2 regions of the Microbacterium sp. NPDC079176 genome follow, and region 2 is predicted to be linked to the other one. Evidence: predicted binding sites of a transcription regulator. Region 2 holds the regulator's gene; the other holds the start of a gene.
The links. Region 2 encodes HrcA, which represses chaperone genes, less so after heat shock. Its sites were predicted from a motif close to TTNGCACTCGNNNNNNNCGAGTGCNAA; they were not measured.
Positions count from the first base shown of each region.

Region 1: the regulator HrcA is predicted to act here: its motif matches at 3,116-3,142, upstream of groES (co-chaperone GroES).

Region 1 covers NZ_JBFBLM010000004.1:57,217-63,703, forward strand. Annotated here, with positions in the region: gene AB0P11_RS10760 (hypothetical protein) at 1-652, shown strand, start outside; gene AB0P11_RS10765 (hypothetical protein) at 636-1,859, shown strand; gene AB0P11_RS10770 (class I SAM-dependent methyltransferase) at 1,874-3,082, opposite strand; gene groES (co-chaperone GroES) at 3,226-3,522, shown strand; gene rarD (EamA family transporter RarD) at 3,666-4,604, shown strand; gene AB0P11_RS10785 (ABC transporter substrate-binding protein) at 4,749-6,026, shown strand; gene AB0P11_RS10790 (ABC transporter ATP-binding protein) at 6,168-6,487, opposite strand, start outside.
Region 2 covers NZ_JBFBLM010000002.1:260,007-266,493, forward strand. Annotated here, with positions in the region: gene AB0P11_RS05260 (DUF1990 family protein) at 1-641, shown strand, start outside; gene hemW (radical SAM family heme chaperone HemW) at 658-1,875, shown strand; gene hrcA (heat-inducible transcriptional repressor HrcA) at 1,982-3,013, shown strand; gene dnaJ (molecular chaperone DnaJ) at 3,053-4,168, shown strand; gene AB0P11_RS05280 (16S rRNA (uracil(1498)-N(3))-methyltransferase) at 4,183-4,911, shown strand; gene AB0P11_RS05285 (HIT domain-containing protein) at 4,956-5,303, shown strand; gene AB0P11_RS05290 (PhoH family protein) at 5,365-6,390, shown strand; gene ybeY (rRNA maturation RNase YbeY) at 6,407-6,487, shown strand, end outside.

The DNA.
Region 1 (6,487 bases), on a different contig from region 2:
CGCGATCGTCGCATCGGGGGACTTCGACCCGGGGTCGGTGCGGGCCATGGCGGAGGAAGAAGGCGTCGTGATCTGGTTCGCGACGAAGAACGAGAGCGCTGACGTGTGCCTGGTGCTCGGACACGAGGACGCGACGGCTCCCGCGTGCACGACGCGGGAGCAGGCCGTGGTCCAGGGCGTGAATGCCACTCTCACGAAACCCGTGAGCCAGAGTCAGACTTATGACGTCGAGGCGCAGATGTTCCTCACGCCGGCCGGCGAGCCGGCGGTCGTCACCCGCAGCTACATTACCTCGCCGCAGTCCACGGCGATGTTCGCCAGCCCCGACGAGGCGGAGGCGGCGACCGCCCTCGCCGAGCGGACGGGACTGGACCGGCGGACGATCCTGGTCGCCGGCTACGACGATGACGTGCCGATCTGGACGGGGATCGACATGTCCACGCAGAGGTACTGTCTCGTCTACGACGGGTCGATGCCCGACCCTCCGATGGCCTGCGATGACAGCATCATGCTCGCCGACGCGGACAGGACGCTCGTGCTCGACGTCGTGGGTGAGGGGAAGACGACCCGCTACGAGTACCGGTTCGGCTACGGTCAGCAGTACCTGACCGTGACGAAGGGCTGGGAGGGCGACGATGCTGCAGGAGAGTGACTCTACCGAGCTGCGCGCACTGCAGGTCAAAGCGTACGGCCGCGACGGTGGCCTGACCGGGGCCGAGGCGGCGAGGCTGAGAGAGCTCGAATCGCTGCGTGGCGAGCCTGGCAGGCCTGACCGGGTCGACCCTGGCCCGCGTGACCGGGTCGACGCGCCGGTCGGGCAGGGACCGGCCCACGAGCCGCCGACGTCGGAGAAGCCGTTCCGTGACGGTCAGGCACCCGTCGCCGACGCTTCCCCCAGCGCGCCCGGCGAACACGCGGACGACGGACGTCGGTCCACCGAGACCGGAGGCCTCCGCGCGGCATTCCGTCAGCACTGGAAGGCGGTCGTCGCGGCATCCGCACTTCTGCTCGTGATCGGTCTCGGCACCGGCTGGGCGCTCTTCGGGCGTTCCGGCGATGCCGTCGCGTTGACTTCCGCGCAGCAGGAGCGGCGTGCGGAATTGCAGGCCGAGGGCGGGTTCGACCCGGGCAGTCTGCGCGCGATCGGACAGGACGAGGATGCCCTCGTCTGGTACGCGACGAAGGACGACGGCGAGACGGTGTGCCTGACGCTCGATGCCGCCGACAAGTCGGCGGATCAGTGCCAGCCCGCGGCCGATCTCGACAACGGGAACGGCATCGGCCTGAACGCGAGCGTCGCGGTGCCGGGGGAGGGGGACGAGGGCCTCGAGGAGATCTGGGCGTCCGCCGCGCGAGCGATGAACGGGGAGGTCGTCGGCATCATCCAGCGATGGCGTTCGGACGAGAACTCCTGGCTGTCGCAGTTCCAGGGCGACGAGCGGGAACGCGCCGAGCAGCTGGTCGAGGACGGTTTCGAAGAGTTCTCCTTCTCGGTCGTCGGGTACTTCCGCGATGCGCCGGTCTGGCGCGCACAGCGCGTCGCGAGCGACGACATCCAGGACTGCCTCATCGTCGATGCCGTCCAGGCCGTCGAATGCCGCCCGGCGAGCGAGGGACAATCGTCGGCGGACGTCATCGAGGTCGCCGGAACCGTCGTGGACGAGGCCGGAGGGATGACCTCCGACTGGAGCGTGCGTCTCGCGTACACGTTGAACGGCATGCCCTACCTCGTGGTGTCCGGAGACAGCACGACGGCGACGGCAGAGCCGACGGTGAGGCCCGGTGAGACACTCGAGCTCGGCGGCGAATACCAGGATCCGATCCAGGTCGACATCCCGTCAGACGACACCGAGGGCTAGGCGCCGGGGAGACGTCAGCCGGCTGCCGGCACCCGATCGGCGAGGATCGCTCGTCGCTGATCACCCACGCGAGTGAGGATCAGCGTCGCGGTCTGCTCGCCCCGCAGCGCCAGCTTCTTGCGGAAGGCCGCGGGGTCGATGTCCATGCCGCGCTTCTTGATCTCGAGAGATCCGATCTCGTTCGCCTTGAGGACGGCGCTGATCGCCTTCGGGTTCGCCGGCATCGTCTCGCGCACCCGGAACGACTGCACGAACGGACTGGTGACCGCGGCGTCAGAGGTGAGGTACGCGATGCGCTCGTCGAGCATTCCCGCGTCGAGGCTGCGCGCGACATCGCCGATCAGACGCGCCCGGATCACCGCCCCGTCCGGCTCGTGCAGGAACGCGCCGAGTTCCCGCACGGGCTCGTCGACGGCGTCGGCGCCTGCGGTGAGTTCATGTGAGCGCTCGCCGCGGATCACGAGGGCGGAACGGCGGATGCCGTCGCGGGCGAGAGCGCGCGTCCAGAGCACGAGCTCGACCACGCTGCCGTCTGCGCTCACCCACTGCGCCTCGGCGTCGACGGGAAGCGAATCGCGGTCGTGACCGGGACCGAGCTTGATGCCCGTCGATGTGCGCGAGGCCACATCGAAGGCCCAGTCCAGCGGCGGAGAGTAGTCATCGGACGAGACCCGGCGCGTCTCGCTGTGCCCGGCGGTGCGGCGGGCCGGATCCATCCAGATCGCCTGGTTCTCGTCGCCCTCGACGGGCACGTGCGCCTCGGCCGTGCCGTGGATCACCCTCGCGCTGTCTCCGAGAGGCGCCAGGTTGTACGCCGCGATCGCCGAGGTCACCTCGTCGGCGTCGACGGCGACGACGTCGAGCCCTGCACCGGCGAAGGCAAGAGAATCCCCGCCGATGCCGCAGCCGAGATCCGCGACGCGAGTGATGCCGGCGCGGCGCATCCGCTGGGCATGCCGGGCGGCCACGCCCAGCCGTGTCGCCTGCTCGAGTCCGGCCCGGGTGAACAGCATCCGGGCCGCGAAGTCGCCGAACTTGCCTTTCGCCTTGGTGCGAAGTCGTGCCTGTCCGACCACGGCCGAGACGAGCTCGGGCGAGTGGCCGGCCGCACGCAGCCGGGATACGATTCGAGCGACGTCGGCGACGTCGTCGACGGGGCCGAGTTCGTCCAGCGCCTTGAGGCCCTCGGGGGTCAGCAGTGCGCGCAGCTCGGAGATCTCCACTGCCCCAGCTTAGGCGGCGGGCTGTTCGCCGCATTGGCACTCGCATTGCGTGAGTGCCAGCGGAACGCCTAGACTGGATTAGCACTCTCGGGTTGAGAGTGCGAAAAGTCTTCCTGTCAGCGTCAAGAAAGAAGAGGTAGACCGTGTCGGTTTCCATCAAGCCGCTCGAGGACCGCATCGTCATCAAGCAGGTCGAGGCCGAGCAGACCACCGCGAGTGGCCTGGTCATCCCCGACACCGCCAAGGAGAAGCCCCAGGAGGGCGAGGTCGTGGCCGTGGGCCCCGGCCGCATCGATGACAACGGCAACCGCGTTCCGCTCGACGTCGCCGTGGGCGACCGTGTGCTCTACAGCAAGTACGGCGGCACCGAGGTGAAGTTCGGCGCAGACGAGTACCTCGTCCTGTCGGCTCGCGACGTGCTCGCAGTCGTCGTCCGCTGAGACAACGTCTTCGGAAGGCCCGGATGCATCACGCATCCGGGCCTTCCTGCGTGTTCGGCCACCGGTCCATCGATTCCTGCCAATGTCCGGACGGCGGGTCTCGTGGGGCGGAGGCGGCGCAGCGACGGGCATAGGGTTGTGCGGTGACCCCGACGAACGCCGCCTCCCGAGCCACTCAGACGGCGGGAGTCGCGTACGCGGGGGGAGCGTATCTGCTCTGGGGCGTGCTGCCCCTCTACTTCCTGCTGCTCGTGCCCACCGGTCCGTGGGAGGTCGTCGCGTGGCGCGTGCTGCTGTCGTTCGTCTTCTGCCTGCTCCTCCTCACCGTGATGCGCGGCTGGGCCGCCTTCGGCGTCATCGTCCGACAGCCGAGGCTGCTGGGATGGACGGCTCTGGCGGGTGTCCTGATCTACGTCAACTGGCAGGTGTTCCTCATCGGAACCCTCTCCGGGAACATCGTGGAGACCAGCCTCGGGTACTTCATCAACCCGATCACCACCGTGCTGCTGGGGGTGTTCGTGCTCAAGGAGCGCATCCGCAGGCTCCAGTGGGCGGCGATCGGCATCGCGGCGGTCGCCGTGATCGTGATCGTCCTCTTCTACGGCGAGTTCCCGTGGATCGCCCTGTCGCTGACCGCCTCGTTCGGCGTCTACGGACTCATCAAGAAGAAGATCGGCCCCGCGGTCGATGCGGTCAGCGGACTCACGCTCGAGTCGTTCTGGCTGATCCCGATCGCCATCGTGCAGCTGATCCTCGTCGCCGCCACCCCTGCCGGGATCACGATGGGCTCGCACGGTGCGTGGCATGCGGTGCTTCTCGCGTTCGCCGGTGTGGCCACGGCAGTGCCCCTGCTGCTCTTCGCCGCGGGCACCCGGCGCATCAACCTCACCGTCATCGGGATGATCCAGTTCATCACCCCCGTCATGCAGTTCATCATCGGCGCGGTCGTGCTCGGCGAGCCGATGCCGGCCGAGCGGTGGGCGGGCTTCATCATCGTCTGGGTCGCGATCCTCGTGTTCCTGATCGACCTGCTGCTCGCCGCGCGTCGCGGACGCCGGATCGATCAGCCGACACTCGTCTGAACTCCCGGTTCATCCGTCCGGAAACTCGGTGTCGGATCGTTAACGCACCGAAACATCGGCGACCCCTACGGGAAGCCTTTCAGTCCTAGTGTTAGAGCACCCGACCGTGGTCACAATCCACGGCCAGTCACGCAAGGGAGCATCATGACCTCATTCACGCGCTCGCGCAGCGCCAAGATTCTCGCCGGAGTCGCGCTGCTGAGCGTCTCGGCGATCGTCGTCGCAGGCTGCAGCGGCACGCCCTCTGAGGAGCCGTCCGACGGTGGTGGCGGCGGCGGATCGTCGGCCGACCTCACGCTCGAGCTCGGCTCGCTGCTGCCGCAGACCGGTTCGCTGTCGTTCCTCGGCCCGCCCATGGAATCCGGCGTCGGCCTCGCGGTCAAGGAGGTCAACGATGCTGCTGCCGGCGTCACGATCAACCTGACGGCTGAGGACGAAGGCGACACCGACACCAAGGCCTACGAGACGTCGATCAGCAAGCTCCAGGGCGCGGGCGTCACCGCCATCGTCGGTGCCGCGGCGTCGGGCGTCTCACGCCTGATCCTCGACGGAAACGTCAGCGCCGGCATCCTGCAGATCTCGGCCTCGAACACCGGCCCGGACTTCACCGACTGGGACGACAACGGTCTCTACTTCCGCACCGCGCCCAGCGACCTTCTGCAGGGTGAGGTCCTCGGCAACCTGATCGCCGAAGACGGACACAAGACCCTCGGCGTGATCTACCAGAACGACGCCTACGGAACCGGACTGTTCGACAACATCAAGTCGACGTTCGAGAACGCGGGTGGCGAGGTCGTCGCTGACGCGTCGTACAACGTCGGTGACGGTCAGTTCGACGCACAGGTCGAGACGATCAAGGCTCAGAACCCCGACGCCGTCGCGATCGTGTCGTTCGACCAGTTCAAGACCATCGCCCCGCTGCTGGTCAACGCCGGCATCTCGCCCGACAAGTTCTACCTCGTCGACGGAAACCTGTCGGACTACGGCTCCTCGCCCGACACGAACTTCCCGTTCTCGCTCGAGGGCGCACAGGGCACGAAGCCGGGACCGGCGCTCGAGGACGACTTCACCGACCGTCTGCAGACGTTCTGGACCGGTGAGGGCAACCCCGAGGTCAACGACTTCACCTACGCAGCCGAGGCCTACGACGCGGTCGTGCTCGTCGCACTCGCGTCTCTCGCCGCCGGTTCGACCGAGGGCGCGGACATCGCGGCAAAGATGGCCGAGGTCTCGGGCGGCAGCGGAGACGGTGAGAAGTGCACCAGCTTCGAGGACTGCGCGGCGATCATCAACGACGGTGGAACCGCCGACTACGACGGCTACTCCGGCGAGATCACGTTCGATGAGAACGGCGACCCGCAGGGTGCATCGATCGGCACGTACGAGTACGGCGCCGACAACCTGATCTCCCGCACCAACTGATCACGAGCGAAGGCCCCGGATCCTCGATCCGGGGCCTTCGTCGTGTGAGTGCCCCGAGCTGCGGCCGCGTGTCCGGAGCTGCGCGGGGGGACAGAAGAGGGGCGGATGCGAGTCGCATCCGCCCCTCTGTCGTGGGAGCCCTCAGGCGGCGTCGGTGCCGAGAGTTCCGAGGTAGAGACCGATGACCTTCGGATCGTTCAGCAGGTCGCGTCCGGTGCCCTCGTACGCGTCCTTGCCCTGGTCGAGCACGTAGCCGCGGTCGCAGATCTGCAGGCAGCGCCGCGCGTTCTGCTCGACCATGATCGTCGTCACGCCCGCCTTGTTGATGTCGGAGACGCGGATGAACGCATCGTCCTGACGCACGGGGGAGAGGCCGGCGGAGGGCTCGTCGAGAAGCAGCACCGACGGATCCATCATGAGTGCCCTCGACATCGCCACCATCTGCCGCTCGCCGCCCGAGA
Region 2 (6,487 bases):
CTTTCCGAGACGACACGGTTGACTATGCGGCCGTGGGTGCGACCCACGCGCCCGATCTGATGCAGTACCCGCCGGAGCGCAGCATCCCGGCGGAGAACTCCTGGCGGATCGGCAGCGGTCATGACCGCTTCCAGTCCGCGGGCGAAGCGCTGCTGACCTGGACCGCGCAGCGCGCGGCGGGCCTCAGCATCGAGGATGTGCGTCCCGCGCCCGGTCCCGCCTACGCCGGTGTCAGCTTCGACGCCGAGGGCACTCCGATCGCACCGAGCAAGAACGACGTCGAACAGCGCTTCGACGCGGAAGGCACCCCGTTCGCCGGCCCGGGCATGACGTTGCGTCTGCATGGGCGGGTTGCCGGCATGCGGGCGGATGCCGAGCTGCGCGTGATCTCCGTGACCGAGGAGAAGCGCCGGATCGGATTCGTGCTGGGCACGGTCGGAGGCTCGGTGGTGCGCGGTGAGGAGTCCTTCGACATCGACTGGCGTGAGGACAACGACGAGGTGTGGTTCTCCGTCCGTGCCTTCGACGCGCCGAACTCCCTGCTCTACCGCGTCGTCCCGCCGCTGGTGAAGCGCCGTCGCCGGGAACTGTTCGCACGCTATCTGCGGGCGATCTCGCCGCTGTACGCGACTCCGGTCTGATGGTCGCACCTCTCTGATGGCCGGTCCGCTTCCACTCGGCGATCCGGCACCGGCAGACGGACATCTGCCCTCCGATCTGCCGATCGATTCCTCCGTGCCCTTCTCCGCATATCTGCACGTCCCCTTCTGCCGGGTGCGGTGCGGCTACTGCGACTTCAACACCTACACCTCGGGAGAGCTCCGCGGCGCGAAGCAGGAGGACTACGCCTCGACGCTCATCACCGAGATCGCCCTGGCGAGGCGCGTTCTCGCGGATGCGGGCGCGCTGCGCCCGATGGACACCGTGTTCCTCGGCGGCGGCACGCCGACTCTCCTGCCCGCGGGGGATCTCGCCCGGATGCTCGGTGCGGCGACCGACGCGTTCGGCCTCGTCGACGGCGCCGAGATCACGGTCGAGGCGAACCCCGACACGGTGACGCCCGAGGTCGCGCGGACCCTCGCGGATGCCGGCGTCACGCGGCTGTCGATCGGCATGCAGTCGGCAGTGCCGCATGTGCTCGCCGCTCTCGACCGCACTCATCGCCCCGAGAACGTGACGACAGCGGTCGCCGCGGCGAAGGACGCTGGCCTCGCCGTGAGCGTGGACCTCATCTACGGCGCCCCCGGTGAGTCGATCGGTGATTGGGAGGCGTCGCTCGATGCGGCGCTCGCACTCGAGTCGGACCACATCTCGGCGTACGCGCTGATCATCGAGGACGGCACGAAGCTCGCGCGACAGATCCGCCGAGGCGAGGTCCCGGCGCCGGACGACGACCTGCAGGCCGACATGTACGAGCTCGCCGATGCGCGTCTCGCAGCGGCGGGCTTCGACTGGTACGAGATCAGCAACTGGTCTCGCTCGCCCGAGCAGCGTTCGCGGCACAATCTCGCCTACTGGCGGGGGAGCGACTGGTGGGGATTCGGTCCCGGCGCGCACAGTCACGTCGCCGGCCTGCGGTGGTGGAACGTCAAGCATCCGGCCGCGTATGCACAGCGGCTCGCCGCAGCGGAGTCTCCCGCCGCCGGCACGGAGCGGCCGGACGAGCAGTCGACGACGCTCGAGCGCATCCTGCTGCTGAGTCGCATCCGCGAGGGCATCGCCGTCAGCGACCTCGCCGCGGACAAGAGGACACGCGTCGCGGGTCTGATCGCGGATGGGCTCGTCGACCCGGCCGCTGCCGTTCGCGGACGCGTGCAGCTCACACTGCGGGGGCGCCTGCTCGCCGATGCCGTCGTGCGTGAGCTCACCGACTGATCGGCGACCGCTGAGTCCGGACATCGTGCCGGATCAGCACGTGGTCGGCGTCGGCGGGTAGAATTGGCACTCGTAGCCAGTGAGTGCCAAGAGGGAGGGAGTTGCGATGGTCAGCGAAAGAGGCCTCCAGGTTCTCCGCGCGATCGTGCAGGACTACGTCGAGACCCATGAACCCGTCGGCAGCCGATCGATCGTCGACCGCTACTCCTTCGGCGTGTCCGCGGCGACGATCCGCAACGACATGGCACTGCTCGAAGACGAAGAGCTGATCGCCGCCCCGCACACCTCCTCCGGTCGCGTTCCCACCGACAAGGGCTACCGCGTGTTCGTGGATCATCTCGCCCAGCTGCGGCCGCTGTCGGTCGCGCAGCGCACGGCCATCGAGTCCTTCCTCACCGCTCCCTCCGACCTCGACGACCTGATGGTGCGCACGGTCCGAGTGCTCACGCAGCTCACGGGGCAGGTCGCGCTGGCGCAGTACCCGTCATTCGCGCGCGCGCATCTGACGCATCTCGAACTCGTGGCGCTGGCGCCGAATCGTCTGCTCATCGTGCTCGTCACCGACGCGGGCGGCGTCTCGCAGCGCATCGCCCCGCTGCCCGTCGACGTCGACGACGCCGACATGGCGCTGCTGCGTGCTCGCCTCTCCGCCCTGATCACGGGCCGGGCGGTGAGCGACGCCGCTGAGCGGCTGCAAGCGCTTCTCGCGGACGACGCACACAGTCATGACGTCGTACTGCGCGCTCTCGCGACGATCGTCATCGACGAGCTCGGCGCCTTCCGTCAGGAGCGCCTGGTGATGGCCGGAGCAGCGACTCTGGCTCGACGCGAGCAGGACTTCCGCGGCAGCATCCACCCTCTGCTCGAGGCGATCGAGGAGCAGGTGACGCTGCTGCGGCTGATGAGCGAGATGGAGGCGGACTCCCACGGTCTCGCCGCCAGCATCGGCACCGAGAACGCGTCCTTCGGCCTCGGCGAGGCATCGATCGTGGCCAGCAACTACGCCGCCCCCAGCGGCACGGCGCGAGTCGGCGTGATGGGGCCGACGCGCATGGACTATCCGAGCAATCTCGCGGCGGCGCGGGCCGTGGCCCGCTATCTGTCTCGGATGCTCGACGAAGACGAGGCGGCCCGCTGACGCGGCCGCCCAGAGAACAGCACACGCAGAAGGGCCATTGTGGCAGACCACTACGAGGTACTCGGCGTCTCTCGTGACGCCTCCACCGACGAGATCAAGAAGGCGTACCGACGCCTCGCTCGTCAGCTCCACCCCGATGTGAATCCGGGTGAGGACGCGGCCGAGCAGTTCAAGCTCGTCACGCATGCATACGACGTCCTGAGCGACGACGATTCCCGTCGCCGCTACGACATGGGCGGCGGAGACGGCGCCGCCGGCAACTTCCAGGGCTTCGGCGGCTTCGGTGACATCTTCGAGACCTTCTTCGGCGCGGGCCAAGGCGGTGGAAGGGGCGCGCGTCCGCGGTCACGCCGCGAACGTGGACAGGACGCCCTCGTCCGGGTGACCCTCGATCTCGGCGACGTCGTCTTCGGTGCGCACCGCGACATCGAGGTCGACACGGCCGTGCTGTGCGAGACGTGCAACGGCTCGTGCTGCCAGGAGGGCACGTCGCCCGTCACCTGTGACATCTGCGGCGGCTCCGGCCACGTTCAGCGTCAGGTGCGGAGCCTGCTCGGCAACGTCGTGACCTCTCAGCCCTGCGGCACCTGCGAGGGCTACGGCACGACGATCCCGTATCCGTGCGGCACCTGCGGCGGCCAGGGGCGGGTGCGCTCGCGTCGCACCGTCTCGCTCGACATCCCCGCCGGCGTCGAGACCGGGCTGCGCCTGCAGCTGCCGGGCTCTGGCGAGGTCGGCAAGGCGGGTGGCCCGAACGGCGACCTGTACGTCGAGGTCACCGTGAACCCGCACCCGTCTTTCAGCCGCGACGGCGACGACCTGCTGGCGACGCTGGAGGTGTCGATGCCGGATGCGATCCTCGGCACCGAGACCACGATCCAGGGTCTCGACGGCGAGGTCGATCTCGAGATCCGCTCGGGCGTCCAGTCCGGCGACGTGCTGACGATCAAGGGCCGCGGCATCACGCCGCTGCGGGGCAACCAGCGCGGCGACCTCCGCGTCGGCGTGCAGGTGGTCACTCCGACCCGGCTCGACTCCGCGCAGCGCGCGCTCATCGAGGACTTCGCGAAGAAGACCAAGGCACCGGGCCCGCAGCTGGCGCAGTTCCAGCAGGGGCTGTTCTCGAAGCTCCGCGACCGCTTCCGTTCGCACTGATCCGGACGGCGCTCATGGCACTCCACTTCCTCGTCGAGAACTCCTCGGATGCCGCGGTCGGCGACCTCGTGTCGCTCACCGGCGCCGAGGCGAAGCACGCCGCCGTCGTCCGACGGCTCCGCGTCGGCGAGGCGGTGACGGTCGGCGACGGCTCGGGGGTGTGGCTGACCGGCGTCGCCGAAGAGGTGTCTCCGTCCCGCGTCGACGTGCGCGTGGCCGAGCGATCGGTCGACCCCGCGCCCAGCCCTCGCATCGTGCTCGTGCAGGCTCTCGCGAAGGGCGATCGCGACGAGCTCGCCGTGCAGGCGGCATGCGAGCTCGGCGTCGATGAGATCGTGCCGTGGCAGGCGAGTCGAAGCGTGTCCCGATGGGATGGTCCCAAGGCCGTCAAGGGGCGCGAGCGGTGGGCGACGATCGTCCGCGAGGCGGCGAAGCAGGCTCACCGGGCGTGGGTCCCGGAGGTGGCGCCTCCGGCGTCGACCGTCGACCTCGCGAGACGCGCCGCATCTCAGCGGGTGCTGCTTCTCGACCCGACCGCCCCCGTGCGGTTGTCCGAGCTCGAGCCGGACGGCAGGGACATCGTCCTCGTCGTCGGGCCCGAGGGCGGTATCTCCGACGACGAGCTCTCGAAGCTGTCGGATGCCGGCGCCGAGCGTGTGCTGCTCGGAGACACCGTGCTGCGCACGTCCACGGCGGGCCCGGCTGCGATCGCCGTGCTGTCGGTCGCACTCAGCCGCTGGTGATCAGGCTACGGACCCGGCAGTGCTGCGGTCAGTAGACTGGGAGCATGTCCGAGCCCTCGATCTTCACGCGCATCCTCAACGGCGACATCCCGGGTGAGATCCTGCTCGACACCGGCCGCGTGTTCGCGATCCGGGACATCAACCCGCAGGCACTGCTGCACGCGCTCGTGATCCCCAAGACCGAGGACTACCGCGACGTCACGGAGCTCGCCGAGGGCGACCCCGGTCTGCTCGCGGAGATCGTCGCGGCTGCGAAGCAGCTCGCCTCCGAGCATGCGAACGGCGAATACCGCCTCATCTTCAACAACGGCGCCAGCGCCGCCCAGTCCGTCTTCCACGTGCACGCCCATGTGCTCGGCAACATCGAGGAGAGCAAGCTCGTTGGCTTCTGACGAAAACGACCTGACCGCATCCGACACCGCCGTCGAGAAGATCTACGCCGACGGCGTCGCCATGGTGCAGCTCCTCGGTCCGCAGGATCGACTGCTCCGGATGCTGGAGAAGGAGCACCGCGACGTCCAGGTGCTCGTGCGCGGCAACGAGATCACGCTCACCGGCGCGCCGGAGGCAGTCGCGAAGGCGAAGACCCTGGTCGACGAGCTGATGACCATGACCAAGGCAGGCCACGACCTCGCCCCGAGCGACGTGACGAGCTCGGCCCGCCTGCTGCGCAACGACGGCGGCCCTCGCCCGAGCGAGGTACTCGGAGAGGCGATCCTGTCGACCAGGGGCAAGGTCATCCGTCCCAAGACGCTGGGGCAGAAGGAGTACGTCGACGCGATCGAGGAGAACACGATCGTCTTCGGCATCGGCCCGGCCGGTACCGGAAAGACCTACCTCGCGATGGCCAAGGCCGTCCAGGCCCTGCAGCGCAAAGAGGTCACCCGCATCATCCTCACCCGCCCCGCGGTCGAGGCCGGAGAGCGGCTCGGATTCCTGCCCGGCACGCTCACCGACAAGATCGACCCGTACCTCCGCCCGCTCTATGACGCGCTGAACGAGATGATGGACCCCGAGATCGTCCCTCGTCTGATGGCGACGGGCACGATCGAGGTCGCCCCTCTCGCCTACATGCGCGGCCGCACGCTCAACGACTCGTTCGTGGTGCTCGACGAAGCGCAGAACACGACTCCCGAGCAGATGAAGATGTTCCTCACGCGTCTCGGCTTCGGGTCGAAAATGGTCGTCACCGGTGACATCACCCAGGTCGATCTCCCGCAGGGATCCTCGGGACTCCGGCTCGTCACCCGCGTGCTCGACGGCATCGACGACATCCATTTCGCGCGGCTCACGAGCGACGACGTGGTGCGTCACTCGCTGGTCGGACGGATCGTCGACGCCTACAGCGAGTATGACGAGCGGCGCACCGCCCAGCGCTACGAGCGCGAGCAGGCGGCGGAGTTCGCCAACCGTGCCGACCGGCGGGGCGCACAGCGACCAGGACCCCGAGACCGGATGCCGAAACGAGGCCTCTCCTGATGAAACGAGCACAGCAATGATCGAGATCAACAACGAGTCGGCCATCGACGTCGACGAGACCGTGCTGCAGCGCCTGACCGACTTCAACCTCGCGCAG